3 regions of the Streptomyces sp. WI03-4A genome follow, and region 2 is predicted to be linked to each of the others. Evidence: riboswitches for the same ligand, from Rfam matches in the RefSeq annotation. Region 2 holds a riboswitch; each other region holds the start of a gene.

Region 1 (11,008 bases), on a different contig from region 2:
CGGCCGCTTCGGGTAGGGCACAATTCGCTGTCGGCACAGGGGAGTTGCACGGCGGCGGAGCGGCCCGCGTACGGGCCTCCGGCCGTGTCTCGGGTCATGGGGAAGGCGGGCGTCGGGCGTGGCGGTGCAGGAGGCGAGACAGGGCGCGGCGACGGCTGCCGACGGAGCCCACGGGGGCGGCTGCACCTGCGGCGACTGCCCGCACGGGGCCCGGGAGGGGCATCGGCGGGCCGTCGCCGCGTTCCTGCGCGCACGGGACGAGTTCGCGGCCGGGCAGGGCCTGCCGACGGCCGTGGCGCACTCGGCGTCCGCCTCCCGCCAGTGGGTCTCCGAGGAACTGACCCAGCGGGCGGAGGCGGTCGCGGAACGGGGCCGGGCGGAGGGTGACGCGTGGCTGTCCCGGCTGTGGCTGCGCACGGCCTGCACGGTCTGGGGCGCGGTGCTCGCCCTGCTGCTCGCCGAGTCGCTCACCGCGGTCGGGACGGGCTGGACCGGCGCCCGTACCGCCGCCCTGCTCGCCGCGCTCGTCGTCGCGGGAGCGCTGACCGCCGCCTCCTGGTTCCACCGGGCGCGCGGCGGGGCGCTGGCCCCGGTGATCGGTGAGGACAACCGGATGTCCACCTCGCGCGCGGTGGCGGCGGCCTGGGTCCTGCTCGTCGCCTACGCGGTCCTGCTGCTGGCCGGCCGGCTGGCCGTCGCCTCCGACCCCGCCGAGCGCGACGCGCTGCTCGCCGGGCTCGACCTGGCGCGCGGGGCTGGCGTGGTGACCGTCCTCGCCGTGGTGTGCGGCATCGCCGTGCTGGTCCGCAGGGTGGTGGGCCTGCGCATCCTCGGGTTGCGGCTGCAGAAGGTGCCGGCCCACCGGCCGCGCGCCGCCGACCTGCTGACCGACGACTCCGGCCGGGGCGCCTTCGCCGATCTCCAGTACGTCGTCATCAGCGCCGTCGCCGTGCTGTTCGCCGCCGTACGGCTGGCCCGCCGCCCCGACCGGCTGCCCGACCTGCCCTGGGGGCTCGCGGTCGTCGTGCTGATCTCGGCCGCGACCTATCTGGCCGGGAAGTACGCCGAGGGCGGCCGTCCCGTGATCCTCTCCGTGGTCCGGGCCCGCGAGCCCGGCGACCTGGACGGGCCGATCCGCACCGGCGACGACATCGAGATCCGCGGCGCCGGTTTCGTCCCGCCCGGCGCCCGGAGCGCCGACCGGCTCTCCCGGATGGTCGTGCGCATCGGCGCGGTCGACGTGCACGTCCCGCTGGTCCCCGTCGCCGGTGGCTTCCGCAACCCCTCGGACACCGTCCTGACCGTGCCGGTACCGGTCGAGGTCGAGCCCGGTTCGGTGGAGGTGCAGGTGGTGACAGCGGCCGGGGTGGCGACCAACCGGTGCGTCGTCGAGGTCACCGACTGAGGGACGGCCGGGCTGCCGGACGGCCGTGCGGCGGGGGAGTCGCGACGGCGGTCTCCGAGTGGGCCCGATATCGGGAAAAGGAAGTGCGGGAGGATTGAACCCCGCGCGCCCGCCGTACGTATCGTCGGACAAGGGCTCCGCACGGCGGGCGAGAGGCGGCTGCAGCGATGACTCACGGCATTCGGACGGACACGCAGACGGCACACCTGAACGGCGGTGGCGGTCTGCGCGACACCGCCACCCGATACGCCCTCCTTCCGCTCCGTGTCTTCCTCGGGGTCACCTTCGTCTACGCGGGCCTGAACAAGCTCACCGACAGCGCCTTCCTGAAAGCCGGCGGCGCCGGCTCGATCGGCGACACCATGCGTTCGGCCCGCGCCGCATCCGCCGTCCCCGCCCTGATCGACCTGGCCCTCAAGAACCCGGTCGGCTTCGGCTACGCCATCGCCCTCGGCGAGCTGGCCGTGGGCCTCGGCACCCTGCTCGGGCTGTTCGGCCGCCTGGCCGCCCTCGGCGGAGCGCTGATCTCCCTCAGCCTGTGGCTCACCGTCAGCTGGGCCACGACGCCCTACTACTACGGCAACGACCTCGCCTTCCTGATGGCCTGGCTGCCCCTGGTCCTCGCCGGGGCGCCCTACCTCTCGGTGGACGCGCTCCTGCGCGCGCGGCGACAACGCAGCCGGCGCTACTGACCCTCGCTCCCGCGCCGGCTGCGCATGCCCCGGGCCACGGCCGAGGTGACGCCGCCCAGGAGCAAGCCGCCCACGACGAGCGGGATCATGACGAACCACGGGGTCTGCCACCACCCCGCCGCGTCACCGGCGAAGACCGCGCCGGCGGCGGTGAGGGAGAGACCGACGACCAGCCTGCCGGGCCGGAACTCATGACGCAGCACGGGTCACCGCCACGTTCCCGACGGCGACCTGGAGGTCCAGGTCCAGCGTGCCCGCGTCCTTGCCGTCGCCCCTGACCGGGCTCAGGGTCGTCTCGGTGTGTCTGCCCGGCCGCACGTCCACGTCCTTCCTGTCGTCACCGGGCAGGCGGATGTCGCCCACCCCCACGTCGATGTTCATCCGCACGACCGTGTCCGCGGGCACGATCACCTTCAGCTGTCCCGCGCCCACGTGGGCGTCCGTGCTGACCCTCTGTCCCTTCGCCGGCCGCAGGCCGGACAGGTCCAGGGTGGCCTCGCCGGTGCCGAGGTCGTAGGCGGGGCGCACGTCCGCGACCGTGGCCGGCCGCCACGACGTCCGGTGCCAGTGGGTCGTGATGTCCCCCGGCAGGGCCGTGACCCCCGCGAGCAGCGCCGCCGTGACGAGCGCCAGGAACACCGATCCCGCCCCCGTCCGCCCGAGGAAGGCGCTGAGCGCGATGCCCAGGCCGAAGACCGCGAGCGCACAGGCCAGGCCGGTCTGCAGACTGGTGCCCAGCGGGTGCGTGTCCCAGGTCAGGCCGGTGCCGAGCCCCCCGGCCAGCAGGGCGAGCAGGAAGACCCAGCCGCCGATCCAGCGCGGTTCGCGCGGTGCCACGGGCGCGGTGCGCGGTGGCTGCACGGAGCCGTGGTGGGTCCAGGGCGTGGCGACGCCGACGTCGACCGCCGAGGCGGGGTCGTGGGCACGGGCCTCGGGCGGGCCCCACAGATAGCCGGTGCCGCCGATGTGCGTGCCGTCCTTGACGATCGGGTCCCGCCACCAGGACGGGTAGGCGGTGGCGACCGGCGGTGCCTGGGCCTCCGGCGGGGCGTCGGCGGCGGCCTGGGCGGCGAGCGGGTCGGGGTCGGCCGCGTCCCGCCGCCGGGACCAGTAGCCGGCGCCGGCCAGCAGCAGGGAGAGCACCACAGCGAAGGTCAGCACCCCGCCGTTCTTCAGCATGGTCAGGAAGATCCCGCAGCCGACCAGGGCGAACAGCACGGCGGCCAGCGCCTGGCCGTCGACCCGCCCGGTCAGCAGCTTGCGTACCTCGTTCTCCTCCTCGTCGAACGGCACGAGGAGCCAGGCGAAGCCGTAGAAGATCAGGCCGATGCCGCCGGTCGCGGCCAGCACGGCCAGGGTGATGCGGAAGATCACCGGGTCCATGTCGGTCCGGCGCCCGAGTCCGGCGCACACGCCCGCGATCGTCTTGTGCGCACGGTCGCGCCGGAAGCGGTGGAGCGGTCCGTCGGCGCCCTGCGCCGGCGTGGGCCCCGTGCCCCCGGTCCCCTCGGTCGTCTCGGTCCTTTCCCTGCTTTCGGTCCCCTCCGTCCGTCGCCCGCGTCCCGTCGCGGCGGGCTCGGCATCCGTCGCCCCGGTGCCCGGGGCCGGGCGCGGGCCGGTGCCGGGTCCCGGACCCGTCGCGGCGTGCTCGTGATCCGTCATGCGTCCATGGTGACGGGCCGTCCGCCGCGGCGGGAGCCGGGATGACCCTGGGCGAACCCTGAGATCCGCCCCGAGGCGGCCCGGGGAGGTGTTCGGGGCACGGCTCCGGGCGTTCCGGTGACGCTCCCGGGCCGGTTGCGGTGCCTCGCCCGAAGATCAGGGGCGTCTAGGGGGCCGACCCTGATGCTCCGTACACCTGCCCGTGTGACCATCGTTGGCATGCCGGAAGCCGCAAGCCTGCCACTCGACGACCCGCGGCCCCCGCGCAAGCTCTACCGCAGCAGCGACGGCCGCTGGCTCGGCGGAGTGGCACGGGGACTCGCGGGCCATCTCGGGCTGCCCGTGATCTGGGTCCGGCTCGCCTTCGTCGGCCTGTTCATGGCCGACGGGCTCGGAGCGCTGCTGTACGCCGCGTTCTGGTTCTTCGTGCCGCTCGGCGTCGGCGGCGTCGGCGACCAGCGGCCGCAGTCCCTGGTCGGCACCGAGACCTCGCCGGACGGCCGCCGAAGACTGGTCGCCCGCAAGCCCGACAAGGGCCAGATCGTCGCGCTGCTCCTCATGGTCATCGTGTCCATGGTCTTCGTGGGCAGCGTCAACCTGACCGGCGGCGCCAAGGCGTACCTGCTGCCCGCCGTCCTGGTCGCGGCCGGTGTCGCCCTCGTCTGGCGCCAGGCGGACAACGCCCGCCGGGCCCGCTGGGTCGAGGTGGGCAGCCGGCGGCGCACCCTCACCCTGCTGCGCGCGGGCGTCGGCGTCCTGCTGGTCACCGCCGGTGTCTCGGCCATCTTCGTCATGCAGGGTTCGGCCGCCCACCTCGGCGCGGTCCTCCAGGCCGCGCTCGCCGTCCTGGTCGGCATCACACTGCTCGCCGGCCCCTATCTCGTCCGCATGACCCAGGACCTGTCCGAGGAACGCCTGATGCGCATCCGCGCCCAGGAGCGCGCCGAGGTCGCCGCCCACGTCCACGACTCCGTGCTGCACACCCTCACCCTGATCCAGCGCAACGCCGACAACGCGGGCGAGGTGCGCCGCCTGGCCCGTGCCCAGGAGCGGGACCTGCGCACCTGGCTGTACAAGCCGGAGGGCACCGGCAAGGACGAGGCCGACGAGCCGGACACGGTCGCCGAGGCGGTGCGGCGCAACGCGGCCGAGGTCGAGGACAAGCACGGCGTGCCCATCGAGGTGGTCGTGGTCGGCGACTGCCCGCTCGACGAGAGGACCGCCGCGCAGATGCAGGCCGCGCGCGAGGCGATGGTGAACGCCGCCAAGTACGGTGGCGAGGGCGGCGCCGTGCAGGTCTACGCCGAGGTCGAGGGGAAGACGGTCTTCGTGTCCGTCCGCGACCGCGGCCCGGGCTTCGATCTCGACTCGATACCCGCCGACCGCATGGGCGTCAGAGAATCGATCATCGGCCGTATGGAACGCAACGGCGGCACGGCCCGGCTGCGGGCGGTGCCGGGCGGCGGCACGGAGGTCGAGCTGGAGATGGAGAGGGCGGAGAGGACGTCATGAGCGACGCGACCGAGGCGAACGGTACGGCGGGGGCGGCGGAGCGGCCCGGGACCGGCCCGGGGGAGCGGCACGTGCGCGTGGTGCTCGTGGACGACCACCGGATGTTCCGCACCGGCGTCCAGGCCGAGATCGGCCAGACCGCCCAGACCGGTGTGGAGGTGGTCGGCGAGGCCGCGGACGTCGACCAGGCGGTCACCGTCATCACGGCGACCCGGCCCGAGGTGGTCCTCCTCGACGTCCACCTCCCGGGCGGCGGCGGGGTCGAAGTGCTGCGCCGGTGCGCGGCGTTGATGTCGGCCGCCGAGGCGCCCGTCCGCTTCCTCGCGCTGTCCGTGTCGGACGCCGCCGAGGACGTGATCGGGGTGATCCGCGGCGGCGCCCGCGGCTACGTCACCAAGACCATCACGGGCACCGACCTGATCGACTCGATCTTCCGGGTGCAGGAGGGCGACGCCGTCTTCTCGCCGCGCCTGGCCGGGTTCGTCCTGGACGCCTTCGCCTCCACCGACGCCCCGCCGGTCGACGAGGACCTGGACCGCCTCACCCAGCGCGAACGGGAGGTGCTGCGCCTGATCGCCCGCGGTTACGCGTACAAGGAGATCGCCAAGCAGCTGTTCATCTCGGTGAAGACGGTCGAGTCCCACGTCTCGGCGGTCCTGCGCAAGCTCCAGCTGTCCAACCGGCACGAGCTGACCCGCTGGGCCACCGCCCGCCGCCTGGTCTGACCCCCGGCCCGGCCGGCCTCAGGCCACCCGGGCCGCCCCGGCGAACGGCATCTGGTCGATGGGGGCCAGGCGGACCGGCGCCGAGGGGTTGGGCGCGTGGATCATCTGCCCGTTGCCGACGTAGATGCCGACGTGGCTGATGCCGGAGTAGAAGAACACCAGGTCGCCCGGCCGCAGTTCGGACCGGGAGACGCGTCGGCCGGCGTTGATCTGCGCGTAGGTGGTGCGGGGGAGCGAGACCCCGGCCGAACGGTAGGCGGCCAGGGCCAGGCCCGAGCAGTCGAAGGCGTCCGGGCCGGTCGCGCCCCACACGTACGGGCTGCCGAGCTTCTGGTAGGCGTAGGCGACGGCCGCCGCGGCGCGGGAGTCCGGGGCGGAGGAGGGCGGTCCCGGCTCGTCCAGCGGCTGCCGGGCGTCCGGGGCGGACCGGGTGGCGTGCCCCGGCGCGCCGCTGTCCCCGGTGACCTGCGCCCGCTCCCGCGGAGTGAGCCGCGCCAGCAGCCGGCGCGCCTGCGCCAGCTTCCCGGTGATGGTCTGCTTCTGCCGCCGCAGCTCCGCCTGCCGCGACCGCAGCGCGGTCAGCTCGGCGCGGGCGGCTCCGTGCAGCTGCTCGATCTCCCGCAGCTGCTCGCGCACCCGGGCCACCGCACCGGCCCGCCGCTCGCCGGCCCGCTCGGCGAACGCGGCGCCGTCCAGGTACCGGTCGGGGTCGCTGGAGAGGGCGAGCTGCCAGGAGGGGTCGATGCCGCCCTCGCGGTACTGCGCCGCGGCGAAGGTTCCCAGCGCGTCACGGGCCGAGTTGAGCTTCTGCTGCCTGCGCGCGGTCTGGTCCCGCAGCGAGTTCAGCCGCCGCTGGGCCGCACCGGCCTTCTCCCTGGCCCCGTCGTAGGTCTCGGTGGCGGCCTCCGCCTGCTGGTACAGCTTGTCCACCTTGGCCTTCACCTGCGCCACGGTCGGCTCCGGGGCGGCGCTGCCGGTGCCGTCGAACACCGTGGCGGTGGCCGCGCCCGCGAGGGCGAGGGTGACGGCCGTACGGGCGGTGCTGCCGCCGAGCGAGCGCTGTCGGGGCTTGCGGTGCGCTGCCACCTGGACCGTCACGACCTTTCGTGGGACTGCTGCGTCTGGGCGATCGAGGCGACCGGCGATGGCCCGCACAGGGGGAGCGGGCCACCGCCGGGCCTTTCTCGGCGCGGCGACCGGCGGCCGCCCCTGGCCCGGGCGGCGGTGGGGTGCCGGTCACCTGGGGGAGGACGCTAGGCCCGCCTGTGACAGCTTGGTAACGCGGAGTGCGGAACTGGCGTCGGTGGATCGAAACGTGACCGTAAGTGACCGTGTTGCCGTGCCGGAGTCGACACCTTCACGCAGCGTGGTGATCGATGCGCGGAATGCGGGACACCAGGAAGCGCTGTGGTGCTATGGGGCGCATATATGCAAGATCCGTCCGATGTCACGCCCGGGCCCGGTGACGGCGGGTCCGAGGCCCCTCATTAGGCTCCGGGCTCATGGACGTACTCATCCATCTCCTCGTCGGCCTGCACATCATCGGCATCGCCGCGCTGCTCGGCGGTTTCCTCACCCAGATGAAGGCGATGGGCCGGGGCACGGCCCGCTTCGTCCCCGGGATGCTGCACGGGGCCTTCACCATGCTGGTCACCGGTGTGGCCCTGGTCGGGCTCAACGAGGCCGACGGCCACCACGTCGACACCATCAAGATCGGCGTGAAGCTGGCCCTGCTGATCGTCATCCTCGGGCTGGTCTACGTGCAGCGCGACGAGGAGAAGGTGGACAAGCGCGTCTTCGGCCTGGTCGGCCTGCTGACCACGGCGAACATCTTCATCGCCGTGCTGTGGACGTGAGGGACCTTCCCCACCGCGCCGCGGACGTGACGCTCAGCGCCGGGCCCTGATCCGCAGACCTGAGATGCCCGGCGTGATCCCGATGCCGGGGAGCCGCGCCGGCCGGACGAGGAGGCCACGCGCGCGTGGGGGGCTGGAAAGGAGGACGACCGCGCGTCCGGGACGTCCCGGACGCGCGGTGGTGCGTCAGGCGGGCCGGACCACGCTGTGGACGACCGAGTCGCCGTCGTGGCGGAGGGACTCCTCGCGGACGTACGCGCCGGGCCCCGGCGCGTGGATCATCGTCCCGTCCCCCGTGCACAGACCCACATGGCTCAGGTCATCGTGGAAGAAGACCAGGTCACCGGGGCGCGCGTCGGCGAGCGGGACCGTCGTGCCCACGGCGGCCTGGGCGCGGGCGGTGCGCGGCAGGGTGACACCGGCGGCCTTCCAGGCGGCCCGGGTGAGACCGGCGCAGTCGTAGGAGCCGGGCCCGCTGGCCCCGTTCACGTACGGCTTGCCGATCTGGCCGCGGGCGAAGGCGATCGCCAGGTCGGCCCTGGTCGCCCGCACGCCCGGCGACGCCTGGTACGACGGCGCCGCGGCCTCCCGCCGCCCGTGCCGCCCGTGCCGCCCGGCCGCGGACGGGACCGGAGACGGGGGCGGGGGCGGACTCAGGGCCGGACTCGGGGCCGGAGCCGAGGCCGGGTCCTCCGGGGCGGTCAGCAGGGACATCAGCTTCCGGGCGGCGGCGAGCTTGCGCTGGACGGCGGCCTTGGCGGTCTTCGGGTCGTACGCCGACACGGCCGCCGTGGCGGTCTCCCGCGGCTGGACGGCGGCTCGGGCGCGCGCGGGGGCGTGCGCCGAGGCGTCCGGAACCTCGGCGCCCGCGTCGGTGCTCCTGGCGGTCTCCTGCCGCTTCTTCACCGTCGACGCCAGCCGGTCCATCAGCCGGGTCTGGTCGAAGTAGTCCGGCGGACGCCGGTCGTGCTCCGGCTCCTGCGGGCCGTCGCCGAACGCCACCTTCCCGCGCAGGGAGTCCAGCCGGCCCCGCTGCCGTACGGTCCGTTCCGGGGTGTCCACGGACGGCTCGGCCGGCGACTCGGCCCGCCGGTAGAACTCGTCGATCTTCTTCTCGATCTCCTCCACGCTCGGCCCGCCGTCGTCGGCGGGGGCCGCCTCGGCCGTCTGGGACAGGACGGCCACGGAGGTGAGCGCGGCGGTGGCGAGAGCGGGGGTGCGCAGACCCGGTCCACTTCCGCCGGGTCGCGGCTTGCGGTGCGACGCCAAGGGTGGCGACTCCTTCCAACGTGCCGCCTACCGGGTTAGCTGTCGGGTTCGGGCGGGTGGTTCGGAAGGGTTGCCCTACGGCGTCGTCCCGGGCGGGAGTCGGCCGATTCACCCCGGGATCGGTGGGTCCCCGGCTCCGGCCGCGCGAAGGCGCACCGGACTCGGCGGAGGCCGCGACGCCCGGCGACGTTCGCCGGAAGGGGTGCGTGCGGCCTGACGGCAACCTAGCCAACTCGTGTGACTCCTGTGAAGGTTGGTGTGGCTTATGTCCGATACATTTCCGTGACCTGGCGCCTGTTTCACACCGGTGTGACAAGGCGCTCTCGCAGCGTGAGGGCCATGTCGGCGTCCGTGGCGCGGCGGCCGGCCGCGGTGCGCCGTGTCCGGTTGCGGCCCCCGCGCGGACCGGGTTTCCGGGGCGGGGACCGGTTGTCGGTGCGGCGCCCTAGACTCGTAGAGCGATGAGCAGCCTCTTTGACGACAGCTTCCTGGCGGACCTCCAGGCCCCTCGTGGGCACGAGGAGGAGCACCCGCCGCCGCCCGAGGACGATCACGCGCCGGAGCCCGTTCCGGACGATCTGTTCGGCGGGAAGTTCGACGTGCCGCCGGACCGTGACGCCCACTACCGCGACGGCGCCCCCCGCCCCGCGCTCGACGCGGCCGCGCTCCTCGACGGGCTGAACGAGAACCAGCGCGCGGCCGTCGTCCACGCCGGCTCACCGCTGCTCATCGTCGCCGGCGCGGGCTCGGGCAAGACCCGGGTGCTCACCCACCGCATCGCCCACCTGCTCGCCGAGCGGCACGTGCACCCCGGCCAGATCCTCGCGATCACCTTCACCAACAAGGCCGCGGGCGAGATGAAGGAGCGCGTGGAGCAGCTCGTCGGCCCGCGCGCGAACGCGATGTGGGTCATGACCTTCCACAGCGCGTGCGTGCGGATCCTGCGGCGCGAGTCGAAGAGGCTCGGCTTCACCTCGTCCTTCTCGATCTACGACGCCGCCGACAGCAAGCGCCTGATGGCCCTGGTCTGCCGGGACCTCGACCTCGACCCCAAGCGGTTCCCGCCCAAGTCCTTCAGCGCCAAGGTCAGCAACCTCAAGAACGAGCTGATCGACGAGGAGGACTTCGCCGCCCAGGCCACCGACGGCTTCGAGAAGACCCTCGCGCAGGCCTATGCGCTCTACCAGTCGCGGCTGCGCGAGGCCAACGCGCTCGACTTCGACGACCTGATCATGACGACGGTCAACCTGCTGCGCGCCTTCCCGGACGTCGCCGAGCACTACCGCCGCCGCTTCCGGCACGTCCTGGTCGACGAGTACCAGGACACCAACCACGCCCAGTACGCCCTGGTGCGCGAACTCGTCGGCACCGCCGAGCACCCGGTGGACGTGCCGCCGAGCGAGGCCGACCTGCCGCCCGCCGAGCTCTGCGTGGTCGGTGACGCGGACCAGTCGATCTACGCCTTCCGCGGCGCGACCATCCGCAACATCCTCCAGTTCGAAGAGGACTACCCGGACGCCACGACGATCCTGCTGGAGCAGAACTACCGCTCCACCCAGACGATCCTCTCGGCGGCCAACGCGGTCATCGAGCGCAACGAGTCCCGCCGTCCGAAGAACCTGTGGACCAACGCCGGCCAGGGCGCGCGGATCACCGGCTACGTGGCGGACACCGAGCACGACGAGGCCCAGTTCGTCGCCGACGAGATAGACCGCCTCACCGACGCGGGCGAGGCGAAGGCCGGGGACGTCGCCGTCTTCTACCGCACCAACGCCCAGTCCCGTGTCTTCGAAGAGGTCTTCATTCGCGTCGGCCTGCCCTACAAGGTCGTCGGCGGCGTGCGCTTCTACGAGCGCAAGGAGGTCCGGGACGTCCTGGCCTACCTGC
Region 2 (11,008 bases):
GTGCCGTCGGGCAGGCGGGGTGCCGTCTCCACGACGTCCGGCTGGCCGCAGGGGCAGCGGTGCGCGATGGCCCGAAGGCCCCGCGGCGGGCGGCCGAGCTGCTGCTCGAAGGCCTCGACGTCCGCGTCGGTGGGCTCGGTGTGCGGAGTGGGCGGCGGAGGCGTTTCCATGACTGCTTTCAGGGTGGCTTTCTGTCGGTCACCGGCCGGGGGCCGGCTCACTGGTCGGAGGCGTCGGACTTGTCGACCCCGTCCCAGACGTTCGCGTACCAGGGCCGGCGGGCGGCCCCGAGGTCGGCGCGGGACTGCTTGGCCGCGCCCGGGTCGATCACGACGTACCCGGTCTCCCCGGGCATCACGTAGTGCAACCGGCGCCGGATCTGCTGTTCGGCGTAGGCGTCGTCCTGCCAGCGCGCCTTCAGGTCGCGGAGCTGCTCGACGCGTCTGCGGGCCTGTTCCTGCTGCCGCTGCTGGTCGGCGATCTCGGCGCGCTGCGAGACGTACTGCCGCATCGGGTAGGCGAGCGCGACGATCATCGAGCACAGGACCAGCGCGAGCAGGGCCGCGCGGCCCGTGAGCCGGGAGCGGCGCGCCTGCCGCTTGGTCTGGGAGCGGTAGACCCGGGCCGCCGTCTGCTCGCCGAGCAGCCGCAGCCTGGTCGCGGTGGAGAAACGGTCCCGGTCCTTCACGGCCATGTGGCTTGCCGCCTCCCCTTCCACGTGCGTACGTCCCCGGACACGGTACGGGACCGGGTACGGGGACGTACGTACGACTGGCTAAGACTTAGCCCGGTGGGAGGTCAGCCCTTGGAGACCTCGACGTGGCCGCGGAAGCGCGGGAACGCGCTGCGACCGGCGTAGACGGCGGCGTCGTCGAGGATCTCCTCGATGCGCAGCAGCTGGTTGTACTTGGCGACACGCTCGGAGCGGGCCGGGGCACCGGTCTTGATCTGGCCGCAGTTGGTGGCGACGGCCAGGTCGGCGATGGTGACGTCCTCGGTCTCGCCGGAGCGGTGCGACATCATGCACTTGAAGCCGTTGCGCTGGGCCAGCTCGACGGCGTCCAGGGTCTCGGTGAGCGAGCCGATCTGGTTCACCTTCACCAGCAGGGCGTTGGCGGTGCCCTCCTCGATGCCGCGGGCGAGGCGCTCGGGGTTGGTGACGAACAGGTCGTCGCCGACGAGCTGGACCTTGTCGCCGAGCTTGTCGGTGATGACCTTCCAGCCGGCCCAGTCGTCCTCGAACAGCGGGTCCTCGATGGAGACGAGCGGGTAGGCCGCGACGAGCTCCTCGTAGTACTCCGTCATCTCGGCGGCGGAGCGCTCCTTGCCCTCGAAGAGGTACTTGCCGTCCTTGTAGAACTCGGAGGCGGCGACGTCGAGGGCGAGGGCGATCTGCTCGCCGGGCGTGTAGCCGGCTTCCTTGACGGCCTCGAGGATGAGGTCGAGGGCCTCGCGGTTGGAGCCGAGGTTCGGGGCGAAGCCGCCCTCGTCGCCGAGGCCGGTGGCCAGACCCTTGCTCTTCAGGACCTTCTTCAGCGTGTGGTAGACCTCGGTGCCCCAGCGCAGGGCCTCGGAGAAGGACTCCGCGCCGATCGGGGCGATCATGAACTCCTGGATGTCCACGTTGGAGTCGGCGTGCGAGCCGCCGTTCAGGATGTTCATCATCGGCACCGGGAGCAGGTGCGCGTTGGGGCCGCCCAGGTAGCGGAACAGCGGCAGGTCGCTGGCCTCGGAGGCGGCATGGGCGACGGCGAGGGAGACGCCGAGGATGGCGTTGGCGCCGAGCGAGCCCTTGTTGTCGGTGGCGTCCAGGTCGAACATGGCCTGGTCGATCAGGCGCTGCTCGGTGGCGTCGTAGCCGACCAGCTCGGGGCCGATCTGCTCGATGACGGCGAGGACGGCCTTCTCGACACCCTTGCCCTGGTAGCGGTTCGGGTCACCGTCGCGCAGCTCGATGGCCTCGAAGGCGCCGGTGGAGGCGCCGGACGGAACGGCGGCACGACCCGTGCTGCCGTCGTCGAGGCCGACCTCGACCTCGACCGTGGGGTTGCCTCGGGAGTCCAGGATTTCCCGGGCTACGACGACGTCGATGGACGGCACGAGCATCTCCTTCATGGATGTGACGCTGGTTGTGCGGGGCTGGTGTGCCGCGCGCCTAGAGCCTAACCGTCCAAGGGGCGTCGGCCACCGACCGACCGTCCCGTGGACAGGCGAGGACTGGGAGGGACAGGGGGAACCGTACCCATTGTTTCCGTCCGGAACAAAGGGGCTTGCGCGTGAGGCCCGGCCGAACACCCGGGAAACAGCAGAACCCCGCCCCGGCGCGTACGGGGGACGACGCGCCGGGGCGGGGAGCCCGTGGGGACGGGGGACGACTCTCACGGGGCCTCAGGGCCGGAACCCGGGGGTGAGAGCGCGGTGCTCCCTGAGGGAGCCGGGGGTCACTTCAGGTGGAGCTGCTGACCCGGGTAGATGAGGTTGGCGTCCTGGACGATGTCCTTGTTCAGCTCGAAGAGCTTCTTCCAGCCGCCCTGGACGTGGTGCTTGCCGGCGATGAGGCTGAGGGTGTCGCCCTTGACGACCTTGTACTCGCCGTCACCCTTCTTGACCTTCTTGCCGGTCGGGGTGGTGACGGTCTTGCTCGCCGACGGGGCGGTGCGGGTGGCCGAGCGGTTGGCGGCCTGCTGGTCGGTGGAGCGGGTGGTGGTGGTGCTCTTGCTCGTACCGGCCGAGGCGGCGGCACCGGAGTACGGGGTGCCGGACAGGCCCGTGCCACAGACCGGCCAGGCTCCCTTGCCCTGCGCGGCCAGCACCTTCTCGGCGACGGCTATCTGCTGCGCCTTGCTGGCCTGGTTGGCCTGCGCGGCGTAGGCGGTGCCGCCGTACGCCGCCCAGGTGGAGGCGGAGAACTGCAGACCGCCGTAGTAGCCGTTGCCGGTGTTGATGGACCAGTTGCCGCCGGACTCGCACTGGGCGACCTTGTCCCACTCGGAGGCGGTGGCGGCGGAGGCGTTGCCGGCCGCCATCAGCGGAGCGGCGACGACGGCGCCGGTGACACCGGCGAACGTGATGGCGCGGACGGCCTTGGACGGACGACGGTGCTTGCCCTTGCCGGAAAACAGCATGGATCGATCCCCTCACCGACGCCTGCGAGGTGAGCTGTCGGGTTCGGGCCGGTTGAGTTGCCCGGCCGTGCCTCCCTGGGAGGCACGGCTCCACCCCTAGCCGGTTCCAGCTCGACTGCTGGGCCCGGCACTTACCTTGGGTCCCCCGCTCCTGCCTGCGGCGCGTGACGCGACGACTGTTCCCGGGCAACCGCTGGCAGGATTCGGCGTTGCGACTGCCGGGGCTCGTGGTGACGAGCGGCCTTGACCGTAGACAGGCGATCGACGGAATTTCAAAGACGATCAGGGCTTCTGAGACTCATCCCACACTTTCACCAAACCGGACATTAGTGAGTGAAGTGGGGCGTCAACTCCCGCCACTATTCGCCCGTTTCGGCACCTACTCGCAGGGTCTGACCGGCACTGATGTCGTCGGGATCGGCACCGATCGCCTTCTTGTTCTGGTCGTAGAGCGCGTGCCACCCGCCGTCGACGTCAAGGGAGTCGGCGATGGAGGCGAGGCTGTCCCCCTCGTGGACCGTGTAGGTGTCGGCGGCGCGGGAGGCGTGACGGCCGGAAGAGGAGTCACTCTGACCGTTTGTCACGCTTTCGTCCGCACTGGTGCCGCGGTGACGCCCGCCGCTGCTCACCGCACCGGTGTCGACCAGGCTCCAAGAACTCCCGGCCTGCCACGAATTGTCCGAGTCGTCCGTGGCGGGTTCCACAGGGGAGGACCCGGTCTCCTGCGTGCCACCGGAGTCCGGGGAGGAGGATTTGTCCGACTTGGGAGTGTCGGCCCCCTTGTCGGAACCGTGGGCGTCACCGGCCTTGTCCTTGCCCTTGCTCTTGCCCGACGACGGCTTGGCGTCGACGGAAGGCGAGGAGTCGGGGGACGAGGAGGGGCCGGACGAGGTGGGCGAATCCGGCAGGCCGGACGAGTCGGAATCCGCGCCGGAATCACCCTGCGAGTCGTCCGTGGATCCGGAGTCACCCTGACCCGACGAGCCCTCGCCGGAGCCGCCGACGCCCGTGTCGACGTTCACCGAACCGGAGTTGGAGGTCAGGCCCGACAGCAGGGCGCAGGTCGCCCAGGGGGTGGTGCCCCGGTCGGCGAGGATCTTCTCGGCGACGGCGATCTGCTGCGAACGGCTGGCCTGGTCGGCGCTGGAGGCGTACTGACCGCCGCCGTACTTGTCCCAGTCGTCCTGGGATATCTGGAGACCGCCGTAGTAACCGTTGCCCGTGTCGGCGCTCCAGGAGCCGCCGCTCTCGCACTCGGCCACCTTGTCCCAAGTGGTGCCGTCGGCCGCGTTGGCGCTCGCGGCGCCGAGGAGCGGGATCGCGATGGCGGACCCGGTCACCCCCGCCGCTACGAGCAGAGCCGGGGCCTGACGGGGGCGACGATGGCGGCCGTTCCCGGAGAGCATGCGGAGACCTTTCGTGCGACAGCAGGACCGGCGCGGCGCAAGGAACTCCGCGCCACGCTGATGGGTGAACGTATAGGCAGACGATCACTTGTCACAAGTTAATGCCGCGTAGATCACGTGAAGATCACAGAGTTGAACACCGCATGTATGTCGGCCCGTACCACTGCGTCAGGGGGCGGGCGTGAACTCCACGGGCAGGGTGCGCAGACCGCGCATGATGAGTCCGCCGCGCCAGCGCAGCTCCGCCGGATCCACCGCGAGCCTCAGGTCGGGCAGGCGGGTCAGCAGCGTGCCGAGCGCTGTCTGGCCCTCCAGCCGGGCGAGCGGGGCGCCGAGGCAGTAGTGGATGCCGTGCCCGTACCCGAGGTGCTGGTTGTCCCGCCGCGACAGGTCGAGCACGTCCGGATCGGCGAACCGCTCCGGGTCCCGGTCGGCGGCGGCGAGCACGACGAGCACCGGGTCCCCGGCGGCGATGTCCTGCCCGCCGACGGTGAGCGGACGGGTGGCGAAGCGCCAGGTCGCCAGCTCCACCGGGCCGTCGTAGCGCAGCAGTTCCTCGACGCCGGTCTCCAGCAGGCCGCGCTCACCGCGGGCCAGGGAGTCCTGCAGCCGGTGACGCTGACCGGGATGGGTGAGCAGCGCGTACGTCCCGTTGCCGATCAGGTTCACCGTGGTCTCGAACCCGGCGAACAGCAGGATGAAGGCCATGGCCGCGGCCTCGTTCTCGGTGAGGTGCTCGCCGTGGTCGGAGGCGCGGATGAGCCCGGAGAGCAGGTCCTCGCCGGCGGCCGGGGTGTCGGGCAGCGCCTCGCGCTTGCGGTGGATCAGCTCGGCGAGGTAACCGCGCATCTTCTTCACGGACCGCGCGACACCGCCGCGCGGGCCTCCGCCGTGCCGGATCATCATGCCCGCCCAGTCCCGGAAGTCGTCCTGGTCCTCGCGCGGGACGCCGAGCAGGTCGCAGATCGCGTAGATGGGGAGCGGGAAGGCGAACTCGTGGATGAGGTCGGCCGAACCGGTCGCGGCGAACCGGTCGATGAGCTGGTCGGTCAGCTCCTGCACCCGGGGCGCGAACTCGGCGACCCTGCGGGGGGTGAACGCCTTGCTGACCAGCCGGCGCAGCCGGGTGTGGTCCGGCGGGTCGATGTTCAGCAGGTGCGTCATCAGCTCGGCCTTGCGCTCACCCGGGATACCGGTCTTGCCTTTGGCGTGCGCGGGCTCGTCGTGATGCGCCGGGTTCTTGCTCAGCCGCTGGTCGGCCAGCGCCTGCTTGGCGTCGGCGTACCGGGTGACCAGCCAGGCCTCCACCCCGCTGGGCAGCCGCGTGCGGTGCACGGGCGCGTGCTCGCGGAGCCAGGCATAGGCGGGGTACGGGTCGCCAGCGAACTCCCACGTGAAGAGTTCGGGGGCCGTCGGGGGGTGGGGCTGGTCGGTCACTCCCCGACGGTATCCGGCCCGCCGGGACTCGCGCCGCGGGCGTCCGTGGGCGACAGCCCGTCCGGGTCCCCCGTCGTCAGTCCCCGGCGCCGCCGGTGCCCTGGCCCTCCGTCTGCCTGATCGCGTCCCGGTACACCCGGGCCGCCGCGCGCAGTGCCGCCTCCGGGTCCACGCCGTCGGCCTCGGCGCGGACCGCGAGCGCCAGCAGCTCGTAGCCGATGCCGTCGCCCTGGGGCAGTGGGACGTCGAGGCCCGCCGTGCGCACGCGGGAGGCGAGCTTGGCGGTGAGGGCGAGGCCGGGCTGGCCGAGGGGGACGCCCTCGGTGACCGAGCTGCGCCGCTTCTCCTCGGCCTTGGTGCGCAGCCAGTGCTCCTTGACGTCCTCCGGGGTCTCGGCCGTCTCCTCGCCGAACACGTGGGGGTGGCGGTGGATCAGCTTGGCGACGATGCCGCCGGCCACGTCGTCCACGGAGAAAGGCGCGTCCGGGTCCTCCTCGGCGATGCGGGAGTGGAAGACGACCTGGAGCAGCACGTCGCCCAGTTCCTCTCGCAGTTCGTCGCGGTCGCCGGCCTCGATCGCCTCGACCAGCTCGTACGCCTCCTCGATGCCGTACTTGGCCAGGCCCTCGTGGGTCTGCCGGGAGGACCAGGGGCATTCGAGGCGGATGCGGTCCATGACCTGGACGAGGTCGAGGAGGCGGGCGCCGGGCAGGTCGTAGGAGGCGGGCAGCAGCTCCAGCTCGGGCATGCGCACCCTGCCGGAGCCCGCCAGACGGGCGAGTCCGTCGGTGAGGGCGGGCTCCCCCTCGCCCGTGGCCACGACCACCGCGGTCCGCCCGCCGGCGCACGCGTCGACCAGCTCCTGCGCGGTGGGGGACGCCTCCGTCACCGCTATCCCGGCCTCCCGCAGGTAGGGCAGCTGCGGATGCGCGCCGTCCGCGCACAGCACGGTGTCGGCGGCGCGCAGCGCCTGCCACGCGGGCCAGGACAGCAGCCCGGGGGCGACACGATGGCTGGTGGTGAGCAGGACGATGCGGCCGGGGACGGCTTCGGGGCTGGTTGCGTTCACCATCCGAACGTAACCCACGGCACGGACGCACGGGATCGGTTGTCCACAGGGCCGGGATCACCGTGTGATCGTAGGACCGGCAGTGCTACGCCGGCTGCTGCTGCGCGGTGGTCGTGACCTCGTGCACCCACGGCGTGCCGGCGTCCACGCGGCTGCTCTTCTGCACGTCCCAGGAGCCGTAGCGCGGGTTGAGGTCGATGTGCAGCTCGCCGGAGGCCTTCGACAGGGCCTTCCAGAAGGCCGGCTGGCTGGTGTCGGTGCCGAGCTTCGCGGCGAGCTTCTGCGCCTCCAGCTGGAGGCGGAGGTTGTCGTCCAGGCGCTCGGGCGCGATGCCGTACTTCTGCAGCCAGGTCGTCTGCAGCCCCTTGGCACCGCCGGCCTGCTGCTCCAGGCCCGCCCGCATCTGCAGGACCTCCTTGCGGGTGACCGCGATCCCCTCGTCCTGCGCGGCTCGGTGCAGCACCCGGTCCAGGACCATGTTGTGCAGGGTGTCGCGGGTGAGGCTGCCGGTGGAGGCGAGGACCTGCTGGTACTGGGTCTCGTCCGGCACCGCGGCCCGCTGTGCCTCGCGTACCTCGTTGACCCGGCCCTCGAGCTGGGCGACGGTGATGCGCTGTCCTCCCACCACGGCGGCCGCGCCCGGGTGCGCCTCGCTTCCGCACGCGGTGAGCAGGGGGGCCGCCGCGGCGAGCGCGGCGGAGAGGACGAGCGCGGTGCGACGGCGGTGCAAGGAGACCTCCAAGGGGAGATTGTGCGGCGGTGCACAAAGTCTTGCGGTGATCGATGGTAGGCAGTCGGCACGCTGTGGCCAACCCATTCGACCAACGATTCACGCGCGCTTCGGGCACCGCCGCGCGTCCCGCCCGGATCAGCCGGTGATGGCCACCGGCGCGTCCCACGCGTCACGGTCGACCGTGAGCGTCACACCGCCGTGCGCCTCCTTGCTGTTGACCATGTACTGGTGGGCCCGGCTGTGGCCGGTGAACCGGGTGGCGCCCCACGGCCAGTCCGTGGTGGTGGTGTTCTTCTTGTCCCACAGCGCGTACCAGAGGTTGCCCGGCAGGTCCGTCTGGTTCGTCGCGGTGGCGATCGCCTTGGCGCTGGAGCTGGTGAAGCCGTAGTAGCCGGCGCGGTACGTCTTGGCGTGCAGGCCCTTGTCGAAGGCGCGCACGTAGGCCAGCACGGCGTTGTTGCACGACGTGTTCGTGCTGTCGTACGCCTCCATGTCGAGGTAGATCGCGCTGCCCGCCTTCATGCCGAGCGCGGCGGCCCTGGCCACGGCGTCGGCGGCGTCCGTCGCGCCGAGGGAGGCCGCGGTGGAGGCGGTCAGCTTCTCGGGGTCGGAGCCGGACTGGCAGGGCGGCTGGGCGCCGACGTAGATCGGGACGAGCTTCCAGCCCAGCCCGCTGACGTACTTGACCCAGGAGGAGGTCAGGTTGGGCTGGGCGCAGCCGCGGTTCTTGCCGCCCACGTAGACGGCGGCGGCGCCGTAGAAGCCGGTGTGCCAGGCCTTCATGGTGGATTGGGAGGGCGCGGTGCAGGTGTCGAAGGCGCGGCCGGTGAAGGTCTTCTGCGCGGGCCAGGCCGTGGCGGCCATGGAGGTCTGTGCCGCGATGCCGGCGCCGGCGGCCACCGCCGCCCCGGCCACCGCCCACGTGACGTACCTGCGCTTCTTCGACTGGCGATGGCCGGCCATGAAACCCCACCCTTGCTCGTGCGTGCCGTGGCAAAACGAACGGCAACCTATCCCGTGCCGTTGCCGACTTCGGAAAACGCGATCCCCCGGAGATCACAAGAATCAGCCGGGGAACGGCAAAAACTATCCGCGCACCTGTCCCAGCCACTGGAGGGTCCGGCGGATCTCCCCGGCCAGCGGGTGGCCGGGGCCCTGGAAGCGTTCGACGTCCACGAGCAGCCGCGCGAGCGTGTCGTGGGCGGCGGGCCGGTCCCCGACGGCGAGCAGCAGGTGGCCGATGCGGCGCCGGACGTCGTGCGCGAGCTGCGGGTCGCCGGAGACGTACTGGTTCTCGTAGTACGGCAGCAGGGCGCGGTACTCGGCGAGCGCGGCCGCCGGTTCGCCGAGCTGTTCCAGGCACTGGGCCGCCTCGTAGCGGTAGCGCAGGGACTGCGGGTCGGCCTGGCCGGCCTCGGCGGCGCGCTCGTCGGCCAGCCGGCGCAGCTCGGGCAGCGCGCGCCGGTACTGGCCGTCGTCCATGAGGGTGGCCGCGTACTGCTTGCGCAGGGTGCGCACCACCGGGGAGTGCTCGCCGTGCTGCTCGGCCGCGGTGGGCAGGATGGCGCCGAGGATGTCCACGGCCTGGGTGATCCGGCCCTCGCCGAGGAGCCGCTTGATCTCGTCGACGGCGGCGGCCACGTCGGGCTTGCCGGTCACCGCCGGCGCGGGCGCGACGGGTGCGGGCTGCGGCGCTGGTGTCCGGGCGCGGTCCGGCCAGGGAGCGTGCGGGCGCAGGAAGGGGCGGGTGGGGTCCAGGGGCGCGCCGGTCGGCATGCCCCGTGCGGGCAGCAGCAGTTCGAGGTGCTCGTAGACCTCCTGCGCGGAGGCCGGCCGGTGCTGCGGGTCCTTGGAGAGCAGGCGCAGCACGAGCGCCTCCAGGGCCTCGGGGACCTCCGGGCGGATGCGCCGCACGGGTACCGGCGGCTCGTACAGGTGCCGGTGCAGCACGCCGAGCGCCGTGGAGCCGGCGAACGGCACCTCGCCGCTGAGCAGTTCGTGCAGCAGCACGCCGAGCGCGTACAGGTCGGTGTACGGGCCGACGGCGCCGCCCATCGCCTGCTCGGGCGCCATGTAGGCGGGCGAGCCGATGGGTGAGCCGGTGTGGGTCAGGCGCGTGGTGTCGGTGTCCATCACGGAGGCCACGCCCAGGTCGAGGACGGTGACGGTGCCGTCCTGCTTGACCATCACGTTCCGCGGCTTGAGGTCGCGGTGCACGATCGGCACCGCGTGCACGGCGCTGAGCACGGCGCAGAGCTGCGCGGCCACGGCGACCGACCACTGCCACGGGTAGGGGTCGTGCTCGGCGAGGTGGTCGGAGAGGTCGGCGCCGTCGACGTACTGCATGACGAGGAACAGCTCCTCGCCCTCGCTGCCGGCGTCGTGCACGGTGACCAGTCCGGGGTGGTCGACCTGGGCGGTGACCCGGCACTCGCGCACGAACCGGCGGCGCAGTTCGTCGGCCTCCTGGCCGGCCACCTTGTCGGGGCGCAGCAGCTTCACCGCGACCCGCCGGTCCAGTCGCTGGTCGTACGCCGTCCAGACCTGGCCCATGCCGCCCTGGCCGATGAGGGTGGACAACTCGTAGCGACCGGCGACGACACGTCCTGCCGCCACGCTCACCGTCCGCCCTCGTGACCGGCGCCCGGCTGCCCGTCGTGGTGGCCGCCCTGGTGTCCGTCGTGGTGGCGCAGGTAGTCGCTCAGCTCGTCCAGCTCGGCGCGGACCTGGTCGATCCGGGCGGGCGCCGGCCGCTGCGGCGGGGGCCCGGGGACGGGGGTGTGCGTCATGGGCGGCGTGGCGGGCGGCGCCTGCAGCGGGCCGGGGTTGTGCGGCACGGTCGCCGCGGTGAACGGCGACGCCGGCTGCGGGTAGCCGTAGGCCGGGCCGGGTCCGTGGGCCGCGCGCAGGCCCTGGTAGTGCCGGCTCTCGGCCACCAGGTAGTACACGACCGCCAGGGCCAGGGTGATGAGCAGGATGCTCAGGCCCAGGTAGCCGCCGGCGGTGTGGATCTCGTCGCCGGGCTCGCTGCCCAGCAGCACGATGCTGAGGATGTCGGCCGCCAGCACCGCCACGAACAGGCCCCAGTCCAGCGACTTGCGCGTGACGACGGCCAGCCGCAGCAGGATCACCCAGGCCAGGAAGCCGATGCTGAAGACCCCGACCGCGACGAACAGCACACGCAGGAAGACGAGCCACGCGGGGTGCGGTGGCTGCTTCGCCGGCTGTGCGTAGCCGT
Region 3 (9,280 bases), on a different contig from region 2:
CCCTGGCCCAGCCAGGCGCAGGCTGGCCCGGGGTAGACCGGGCTAGGGTCGGCCCGGTCGGCCCGGTCGGTCCGGTCGGGTCCGGTCGGGTCCGGCGCACCACTGCCAGGCTCGGCCGAGGAGGGCCGTCCAGCCCGGCTCGGTTCACCCAAGCCCAGCTCACCCCAGGCCCGCTCACCCCAGGCCGGTCCGACCTGAGCCCGCTCGGACCAGGCCGGCCCACCCACCGAGCCCCGGCCCACCACCCCTGCCCCGAAACCCCTCAGCGCGCCTCGCGGATGCGGAACGCCTCCGCGTCCCAGGTGCCTTCGAGGCGGGGGGCCAGCCATTCCGGGGCCCTCGTGCGGAACTCGGTGGGAGGGAGGGCGCCCGCGCCGGCGGGGAGTGCGCCGAGCAGGGGCACTCCGGCGACCTCCGGCAGGTCGGCGACGTTGCAGCGGCAGGCGAGGTCGGGCTCGTCCGGCCAGCTGCCGATCACCACACCGGCCGGTTCGATCTCACGCGCCCGCAGTTCACGGGCCGTCAGCTCCGTGGTGTTCAGCGTGCCGAGACCGGCGGAGGCGACCACCAGCACCGGCGCGTCCAGCAGCCGGGCCGCGTCCGCCAGTGTCCCGCCGGCCGCGTCGAACCGTACGAGCAGCCCGCCCGCGCCCTCGACCAGCACCAGGTCGTGCTCGGTCGCCAGCTTGGCCGCGGCCTCGGCCACCTCCCGCGGATGCACCGGGGCCATCCCGGCCCGCCGGGCCGCCGTACCCGGTGCCAGCGGCTCCGGGAAGCGGGCCAGCTCGGTGGCCGTCACCGGCCCCGCGAGCCGCGCGACCTCGTCGGCGTCCCCGCGCTCGTCCGGCCGTACCCCGGTCTGCGCGGCCTTCAGCACGGCCACCGACCGCCCGGCCGCGAGCGCCGCGGCGGCGACGGCCGCGGTCGTGACGGTCTTGCCGACCTCCGTGCCCGTCCCCGTGATCACCAGTACCGGCATCTCAACCCTCCCGCGCCGCGGCGCACACCGCGCGCGCGATCCGTGCCACGTCCGCGTCACCGGTGACGTACGGCGGCATCGTGTAGACCAGATCGCGGAACGGGCGCAGCCACACGCCCTCCCGCACGGCGGCTCGGGTGGCCGCGGCCATGTCCACCTCGTGGTCGAGCTGGACCACCCCGATGGCGCCCAGCACCCGGACGTCCTTCACACCCGGCAGGTCCGCGGCCGGGGCGAGCCCCTCGCGCAGACCCGTCTCGATCCGCGCGACCTCCGCGCGCCAGTCCTGGCCGAGCAGCAGCCCGATCGAGGCGCAGGCCACGGCGGCCGCCAGCGGATTGCCCATGAACGTCGGCCCGTGGGCCAGCACGGGCACCTCGCCGCGCGAGATGCCGTCCGCGACCCGCGCGGTGCACAGCGTGGCCGCCATCGTCAGATAACCGCCGGTCAGCGCCTTGCCCACGCACATCACGTCCGGCGTGACGGCGGCGTGCTCCGCGGCGAAGAGCTGACCCGTGCGACCGAATCCGGTGGCGATCTCGTCGAAGACCAGCAGCACGTCGTGCGCGTCGCACGCCTCGCGCAGCACCCGCAGGTACGCGGGGGAGTGGAACCGCATCCCGCCCGCGCCCTGCACCACCGGCTCCACGACCACCGCGGCCAGCTCGTCCGCGTGCCGCTCGATCGCCGAGCGCAGCAGCTCGGCGTACGACTCCTCGTACTCGGCCGGGGGCGCGCCCACGAACACCTGGCGCGGCAGCACACCGGTCCACAGCTCGTGCATCCCGCCGTCGGGATCGCACACCGACATCGGCTGCCAGGTGTCGCCGTGGTAGCCGCCCCGCCAGGTCAGCAGCCGCTGCTTGCCGGGCCGGCCGAGCGAACGCCAGTACTGCAGGCACATCTTCACGGCGACCTCGACCGACACCGATCCGGAGTCGGCCAGGAACACATGCTCGAGACCGTCGGGCGACATGTCGACAAGGAGCTTCGCCAGGCGTACGGCGGGCTCGTGCGTGAGCCCGCCGAACATGACGTGGCTCATCCGCCCGAGCTGCTCGTGCGCGGCCTCGTTGAGCACGGGGTGGTTGTAGCCGTGGATCGCCGACCACCACGAGGACATGCCGTCGACCAGCTCGCCCGCACCGTCGGCGAGCCGCAGCCGGACCCCGCTCGCCGACTCCACGACGAGCGGTTCGGCACGCCCGGGCATCGGACCGTACGGATGCCACACGTGCCGCCGGTCCAGCTCCAGCAGCTCGGACACGTCCGGGCCGGACAGCTCAGGCATTGGGCGCGAGGTCCGTTCCGGCACCGCGGCGGCGCACGGCGACGAGGTCGGTGCGCGGCTCGGCGGCCGCGGCGGGCACCACGGCCGTACCGGGGGCGTCCGCAGCCTCGTGCGAGCCGCAGACGGACCCGCAGCCGGCGCTCTCGTGCGATCCGCAGCCCGCCCCCTCGGGCGATCCGCACCCGGCGCTCTCGTGCGACCCGCAACCGCCCTGTGCGGCCGCCGCGCGGTGCTCCGGCAGGGTGACCTCGCCGGCGCCCTCCACCTCGAACCCGGCGTCCGCGATCATCTCCAGGTCGGCCTTGCCCGCCTGGCCCTCGCTGGTCAGGTAGTCGCCGAGGAAGATGGAGTTGGCCAGGTGCAGCGCGAGCGGCTGCATCGTGCGCAGATGGACCTCGCGGCCGCCCGCGATGCGCACCTCCACGTCCGGGCAGACGAAGCGGACCATCGCGAGGATGCGCAGGCAGCGCTGCGGGGTGAGGTTCCACTCCTTGGCGAGCGGGGTCCCCTCGAACGGGATCAGGAAGTTCACCGGCACCGAGTCCGGGTCGAGTTCGCGCAGCGAGAAGACGACGTCGACCAGGTCCTCGTCGGTCTCGCCCATGCCGGCGATCAGACCCGAGCAGGCGGACAGACCGGCGGCGTGCGCCTTCTGCACCGTGTCCACCCGGTCGGCGTACGTGTGGGTGGTGGTGATCTCCTCGTAGGTGGCCTCGGAGGTGTTCAGGTTGTGGTTGTAGGCGTCCGCGCCGGCCTCGCGCAGCCGCTCGGCCTGGCCGTCGGAGAGCAGTCCGAGGCACGCGCACACCTCGACGCCCTCGTTCTGGTCCTTGATGGTCTTGATGGTCTCGGAGACCCGGTCCACGTCACGGTCCGTCGGGCCCCGCCCGCTGGCCACCAGGCAGACCCGCTTGGCCCCGCCGGCCAGGCCCGCGGCCGCCGCCTGCGAGGCCTCGTCGGGCTTGAGCCAGGTGTACTTGAGGATGCCGGCGGTGGAGCCGAGCCGCTGCGAGCAGTAGGAGCAGTCCTCCGGACACAGGCCGGACTTCAGGTTGACCAGGTAGTTGAGTTTCACCCGTCGGCCGAACCACTGCCGGCGTACCTTGCCGGCCGCGGCCACCACGTCGAGCAGGTCGTCGTCGGAGGTGGCCAGTACGGCCAGAGCTTCCTCGCGGGTCGGCAGTTCGCGCCGAAGCCCCTTGTCCACCAGCGTGTTCAGCAGGTCCATGAGAGCCGATCCTGTCCTACGGGGCCGCTCCGGGCCAAGGAGAGTTTGCACAACAGTGGCACTTCGACGTGTGGGTATTGCCACACCGTGGGCGGCCGGGCGTGCCGCTAGTGTCTGTCCGCTACCTACAAAAGCCCGGAGGACCCATGGCGTTCGGCTGGATCGACGAGCAGGCCGAGGCGCGGCGCCGCGCGGGACTCGTACGGACCCTGCGCCCGCGCCCCGCCGACTCGCCGCTGCTGGACCTGGCGAGCAACGACTACCTGGGCCTGGCGCACCACCCCGAGGTCACCGAGGGCGCGGCCGCCGCCGCCCGGACCTGGGGCGGCGGTTCCACCGGTTCCCGGCTGGTCACCGGCACCACCGAGCTGCACACGGAGCTGGAGCGCGAGCTGGCGGACTTCTGCGGCTTCGAGGCGGCCCTGGTCTTCTCCTCCGGCTACGCCGCCAACCTGGCCGCCGTCACCGCGCTGGGCCCGCACGGATCGCTCGTGGTGTCCGACGCCGGCAACCACGCCTCCCTCATCGACGGCTGCCGGCTGGCCCGGGGCGCCACCCAGGTGGTCGGGCACGCCGACCCGCGGGCCGTGGCCAAGGCGCTCGGCACGCACGAGGGCGAGGCGATCGTCGTCTCCGACACCGTCTTCTCCGTCGACGGGGACGCGGCTCCGCTGGCCGCGCTGGCCGAGGTGTGCCGGGAGCACGGCGCCGGTCTCGTGGTGGACGACGCCCACGGCCTGGGTGTGCTGGGAGACGGCGGCCAGGGCGCCCCGTACGCGGCCGGCCTGGCGGGCGCGCCGGACGTGGTGGTCACGGTCACGCTGTCGAAATCGCTGGGCAGCCAGGGCGGTGCGGTGCTCGGTCCGGCCCGGGTGATCGATCATCTGGTCAACGCGGCCCGGACGTTCATCTTCGACACGGGCCTCGCCCCGGCCGCCGCGGGGGCGGCGCTGGCGGCGCTCCGGCTGCTGCGGCGCGAACCGGCGCGGGCCGCGCGGGCCCGCGCGGTCGCCGCGGAACTGCACGCACGGCTGACCGCCGCGGGACACGAGGCGGTACGTCCGGACGCCGCGGTGGTCTCCGTGCGGGCTCCGTCCCCGGAGCAGGCGGTGCGCTGGGCGGCCGACTGCCGCACTGCGGGCCTGGCCGTGGGCTGCTTCCGTCCTCCTTCCGTGCCCGACGGCATCTCACGGCTGAGGCTGACCGCCCGCGCGGACCTGTCCGGGGCCGAGATCGAACGCGCTGTACGTGTGATCGGCGAAACACGACCATGAGTCGGCGTGACACGGCCGGGCATCGCGCGAGTGTGATCGGAATTGACCGATAGGTATCGGTCAGGACCGGTCACGATCGGCGGAGATCGGTAAGGGTCAGTCGGCTGACAGTGGGCGGGCTCAGTGGAGCGTGGCCGTGAAGCCGACCCAGCTCCCCGCTGAGAAGAGCAGCGCGGGCCCGGACGGGTTCTTGGAGTCGCGCACGGCGAGCAGTCCGGCCCAGGGACCGGAGCGCGGCCGGGCCGTCTCCACGCAGTTGTTCGCTCCCGTGCTGTAGCTGCTGCGCAGCCAGCGCACGTCGTGCAGGTCGGTACTGGCAGGGACGTTCCGAGGCAGTGCAGTCATGGTGCCTCCTTACGCGCCGTCACCTATCCCGGCGATGTAATCCAACGAGTCCTGGGGGGAAAGGGCGTGGATCCGAAGGGTGTCGAAGGCCTCCGCGTAGGCCTTGAGGTCTTCTTTCCGTTCCAGGTAGAGGCTACTCGTCAACTGGTCGAGAACAACCACATCCAGATCAGAAGTGCTCGGAAATGAGAAGATAACGAAAGGCCCGGTGAGACCGACATGCGCCCCCGCGCCGAACGGCAGCACCTGGAGCCGTACTTGGGGCAGCCGAGCGGCCTCGAGCAGCCGTTCCAGCTGCCGCGCCATCACCTCGGGCCCGCCGATCTCACGTCTGAGCACCGCCTCGTCCAGTACGGCGCTCAGCTCCAGCGGCGGATCGGCCCGCAGCACGTCCTGCCTGGCCAGCCGCACCTCGACCAGTGCGTCGAGCCGCTCGTCGTCCACGCCGCCGACGGCCGCGCGGGTCACGGCACGCGCGTATTCGGGCGTCTGCAGCAGGCCGGGAACCACCGTCGTCTCCAGGGTGCGCATCCCGCTCGCCTGTGACTCCAGACTGATGAAATCGCGGTAGGTGGGCGGCAGGATCCCCCGGTAGGCGTGCCACCACCGGCTGCGGCCACCGGCCTCCTCGGCCCCCGCCAGCATCAGCAGCAGCTCACGCCGCTGTCCTTCCCGCACCCCGTACGCGTCGAGCAGTAACCGCACATCGGCCGGTTTCACCCCGCTGGCGCCGGTCTCGATACGGCTCACCTTCGACTGGTGCCAGCCCACGAGACGGGCCGCCTCGCCACTGGTGAGCCCCGCCCCGGTGCGCAGCGTGCGCAGTTCGGCGCCCAGTTTGCGGCGCCGCACCGCGGGACCGTTCTGCATGGGCAACTCCTTACTCCTTCCGGGCCGCCCATATACGGTCTCGCGTCGCAGAGTTCACCGCTTTGAGCGACAGATATATGCATATCTTGGTGGATCGCTCCCCCGACCGGCCCGGTGATGGCAGTCTGGCGAAACAGCACCAGTCCGGGACCGTACTCGAACCATCCGCTCCTCGTCGGACTGCGGTCCCGTGGGAAAGGGACGACCTCGCCATGGCAGACCATCTGGAAGCATCCGTCACTCTGCCGAGCGATCCCGCCTCGGTCTCCGCGGCGCGTTCCTACGTGGTGGAAACGCTTGCGGAGTGGGGCCTGCCGTCGGACACCGACGTGGCCGACACCGTGCGGCTCATCGTCTCCGAACTCGCCACCAACGCCGTACAGCACACCTTCGGCCAGTCACCCACCTTCACGGTCGACATCGCGCTGGACCGTGACGAACACCTGCGCATCGGAGTCACGGACAGCCATCCACGCTTCCCGAAGAGACTGCCCGCGGCCGTCCAGCAGGACAACGGGCGCGGCATGGTCATCATCCGCTGGCTCACCGCGGAGTGCGGCGGCAAACTGCGCATCCGCCCCACGCGCGAGGGCGGCAAGACGGTGTCCATCGAACTGCCCTGGAGCATCCCGGCCGAACCGGTCACCACGGCGGGCCAGCAGGAGCCGTAGCCCTGGGAGCCCGCCGAGAGGCCGTCCAGGGACCTCCGTGACGCCTGAACGTCCGAGCGCCGCCCTGGGCCGCCCGCAGGCCGCGGGAGGCGCCGGGACGGCGCTGACGGTGCTCGGAGCGGCCCCGTCGCGGAGCCGCTCCTGCCCTGAGCCAGGGTCAGCTGACCCGGCCGTACCAGACGCTCCTGGTCCAGATCTTCTCCAGCCGTACCACCGACCCGGTCCTCGGCGCGTGCCAGATCTTGTTCTTACCGGCGTAGATGCCCACGTGGTAGACGCTGGACCCCGAGTGGAAGAACACCAGGTCGCCGGCCTTGCGGCTCCTGGCCGAGATGTGGTGCGTCTTGTTGTACTGCTGGGCGGCCGTACGGGGCAGCTTCTTGCCGGCCTTCTTGAACGAGTAGAGCGTCAGCCCCGAGCAGTCGAACCGCCGCGGTCCGGTGGCACCCCAGGCGTACGGGGCGCCCTTCTTGGACGCGGCGATCTGCAGCGCCTTCGTCGCCAGCGTCGCGGCGGAGGCGTCGGTGGCGAGGCCCGGCACCGCGATCGAGCCGCCCACGGCGGCAAGCGTGAGGGCCGAGGCCGTACCGGCCCGGGCCATGAGCGACGGGACACGATTGAGCGCAGTCATGCGCAACCCTTCGTCAGCCGCCTGTGAAGGATGACCTGTCGGATTCGGGCTGGCGAAGTTGCCCGGCCGCGTTGTCGCGGCTTCACCCCAAGGGTTGCTCGGCACGACCGTCCGTCTGCGACGAACGTCCGTCCCGGCGACCCGTCTTGCTCGGGTCCTCCACTCCTGCCGATCCACTCCTGTCGACCGGTCATCCGGGCGGCGGCAGGACTCGGCGTCCGCCCGGACCGCCCCGCCGCGGTGGCGGGGGCTTGTCGTCAGACACGGATCTTCACTCACAGGAGTCGGAAAATCCCAACGCAAACGGCAATTTGTGGCGTTACTCACCACTCACCCGTTCGGGTGGACAGGGCTGTGTTCGAACGACCGTCAGAACCCGCACGTAGCCTCGGACCTGGGGCGGAGCACCCGAGAGGGGGTCCGGAACCCCCCTGTCGCGCAAGTCGGAAGGCCCGAAAAAAGCTCCGGAGATACGCCGGCCGGGGGTACGTCGTTCGGGCCGTTTCAAGCCGCGCACGCGCGGCCCGTCGACAACGGGGCCCGTACGGGCCGGAGATGCGTCCGGATCAGCCGACGCAGTCGGGCGGGAGCGTGACGCGCGCAGTGCGGCGCTCGCCGTCGAGCACCCGCAAAGCGCGTGCCAGCGTGTCCCCGTGCAGCTCCGTCTCGCCCCGTTGGTGCATCAGGGTCAGCGCGTCGCGCAGTTCGACCGCCTTGCGCACCAGGGCCTGTGCCGCGCGCAGCCCGCGGTAGGTGTCCCCGTCCTGGGCCGGGTTGATCCGGCCCAGCAGGTCCACGGCCTCGAGGTAACAGTCGATCAGCTCGCCCTCGGCCCTGGTCAGCGCGGGCAGCGGCGGAAGTTCCGGTGGCAGCATCGGCGGCTCACCCCGCGTGCCCGGTGCCGGGCGTGTCCCTGCGTCCCGGGACCACACCGTCCACCAGGCCGTACGCCCGTGCGCCCGGCGCGTCGAGCACCAGGACCCGCTCCAGGTCCTGGTGCACCCGCCCGGCGGTGCGACCGGTGTGCCGGACCAGCATCTCCTCCATCAGTTCGCGTGCCCGGACCAGTTCCCGGGCCTGGATCAGCAGGTCGCCGGTCTGCCCCTCGACCGGTTCGCGCAGTGCGGGCTGCTCCAGGACGACCCGTGCGCCGGGCAGGGCGAACCGCTTGCCGGGTGTCCCGGCCGCGAGCAGCACGGCGGCGACCGACGCGGCCTGGCCCAGGCAGTAGGTCCGCACGTCGCAGGTGACGTACCGCAGCGTGTCGTAGACCGCCGTCATCGCGCCGAACGAGCCGCCCGGGCAGTTGAGGTAGAGCGTGATGTCCTGTTCCGGGGCCGCGTGTTCGAGCTGCATGAACTGGGCGATGACGTCGCTCGCCGCCGTGTCGTCGAGCGGCGTCCCCAGGAAGACGACCCTGCTCTCGAACAGCTTGCCGTAGGGGTCCAGCGTGCGCGGGCCCGTGCTCGTGCGCTCGGTGAACTCCGGCAGCACATGGCGGGCGGACGGTCGGGTCATGGACATACCCCTCCTCGTGACGGGGCCTCGGACGGCCTCGCATCTGTAAAAAATGTACAGGACGTACGTCATCCTGTGGCCCGGCGCCGCTCGAATTGCCGTCAGGGCATGCTGGTTTGACCACCTGTTAGCGTGCGCGGATGGAAGATCTGGGAAGCGTGGCCTGGCCGCCGGAGCCGATCAGGACCGAGAGGCTCGTACTCCGTGGCCCCGAGGCCCGGGACCGCGCGGCGTTCGTCGAGCTGCTCGCCTCGCCCGAGGTGCACACCTACCTCGGCGGCCCCCGACCGCGTGACGAACTCGAGCGCGGGACGCCGGAGATACCGGAACGGTGGCCCGGGAGCTTCGTCGTCGACCTGGGCGGGTCGATGATCGGGCATGTCCTGCTGAGGAGAGCGACCGGCCACCGCCGCCCGGCCGCCGCCGGGAAGGTCGATCTCGGCTACCTGTTCCTGCCGGAGGCGTGGGGACGC

Evidence for each region. A riboswitch is a leader RNA that binds a small molecule or an ion and turns the genes downstream of it on or off. The one in region 2 is predicted to bind cyclic di-AMP.
Region 1: it holds a riboswitch for cyclic di-AMP, as region 2 does, so the genes downstream of both, PV343_RS32405 (C40 family peptidase) here and PV343_RS23280 (transglycosylase family protein) in region 2, are expected to answer to the same signal.
Region 3: it holds a riboswitch for cyclic di-AMP, as region 2 does, so the genes downstream of both, PV343_RS02205 (C40 family peptidase) here and PV343_RS23280 (transglycosylase family protein) in region 2, are expected to answer to the same signal.

The regions. Positions count from the first base shown of each region.
Region 1 is NZ_JARAUO010000043.1:5,909-16,916, reverse strand. It holds gene PV343_RS32445 (hypothetical protein) at 119-1,405, shown strand; gene PV343_RS32440 (TQO small subunit DoxD) at 1,573-2,097, shown strand; gene PV343_RS32435 (hypothetical protein) at 2,091-2,300, opposite strand; gene PV343_RS32430 (PspC domain-containing protein) at 2,287-3,759, opposite strand; gene PV343_RS32425 (PspC domain-containing protein) at 3,979-5,271, shown strand; gene PV343_RS32420 (response regulator transcription factor) at 5,268-5,996, shown strand; gene PV343_RS32415 (C40 family peptidase) at 6,015-7,082, opposite strand; gene PV343_RS32410 (hypothetical protein) at 7,499-7,852, shown strand; gene PV343_RS32405 (C40 family peptidase) at 8,039-9,121, opposite strand; cyclic di-AMP (ydaO/yuaA leader) riboswitch at 9,129-9,298, opposite strand; gene pcrA (DNA helicase PcrA) at 9,583-11,008, shown strand, end outside.
Region 2 is NZ_JARAUO010000024.1:19,141-30,148, reverse strand. It holds gene PV343_RS23295 (DUF501 domain-containing protein) at 1-170, opposite strand, end outside; gene PV343_RS23290 (FtsB family cell division protein) at 218-694, opposite strand; gene eno (phosphopyruvate hydratase) at 799-2,106, opposite strand; gene PV343_RS23280 (transglycosylase family protein) at 2,442-3,125, opposite strand; cyclic di-AMP (ydaO/yuaA leader) riboswitch at 3,130-3,298, opposite strand; gene PV343_RS23275 (transglycosylase family protein) at 3,485-4,531, opposite strand; gene PV343_RS23270 (cytochrome P450 family protein) at 4,700-5,968, opposite strand; gene PV343_RS23265 (nucleoside triphosphate pyrophosphohydrolase) at 6,045-7,040, opposite strand; gene PV343_RS23260 (SurA N-terminal domain-containing protein) at 7,123-7,767, opposite strand; gene PV343_RS23255 (glycoside hydrolase domain-containing protein) at 7,906-8,733, opposite strand; gene PV343_RS23250 (serine/threonine-protein kinase) at 8,857-10,350, opposite strand; gene PV343_RS23245 (hypothetical protein) at 10,389-11,008, opposite strand, start outside.
Region 3 is NZ_JARAUO010000001.1:469,219-478,498, reverse strand. It holds gene bioD (dethiobiotin synthase) at 263-979, opposite strand; gene PV343_RS02235 (adenosylmethionine--8-amino-7-oxononanoate transaminase) at 981-2,270, opposite strand; gene bioB (biotin synthase BioB) at 2,263-3,498, opposite strand; gene PV343_RS02225 (8-amino-7-oxononanoate synthase) at 3,645-4,772, shown strand; gene PV343_RS02220 (DUF397 domain-containing protein) at 4,893-5,117, opposite strand; gene PV343_RS02215 (helix-turn-helix domain-containing protein) at 5,127-5,987, opposite strand; gene PV343_RS02210 (ATP-binding protein) at 6,200-6,658, shown strand; gene PV343_RS02205 (C40 family peptidase) at 6,816-7,289, opposite strand; cyclic di-AMP (ydaO/yuaA leader) riboswitch at 7,292-7,422, opposite strand; gene PV343_RS02200 (hypothetical protein) at 7,856-8,164, opposite strand; gene PV343_RS02195 (ATP-dependent Clp protease proteolytic subunit) at 8,172-8,807, opposite strand; gene PV343_RS02190 (GNAT family N-acetyltransferase) at 8,948-9,280, shown strand, end outside.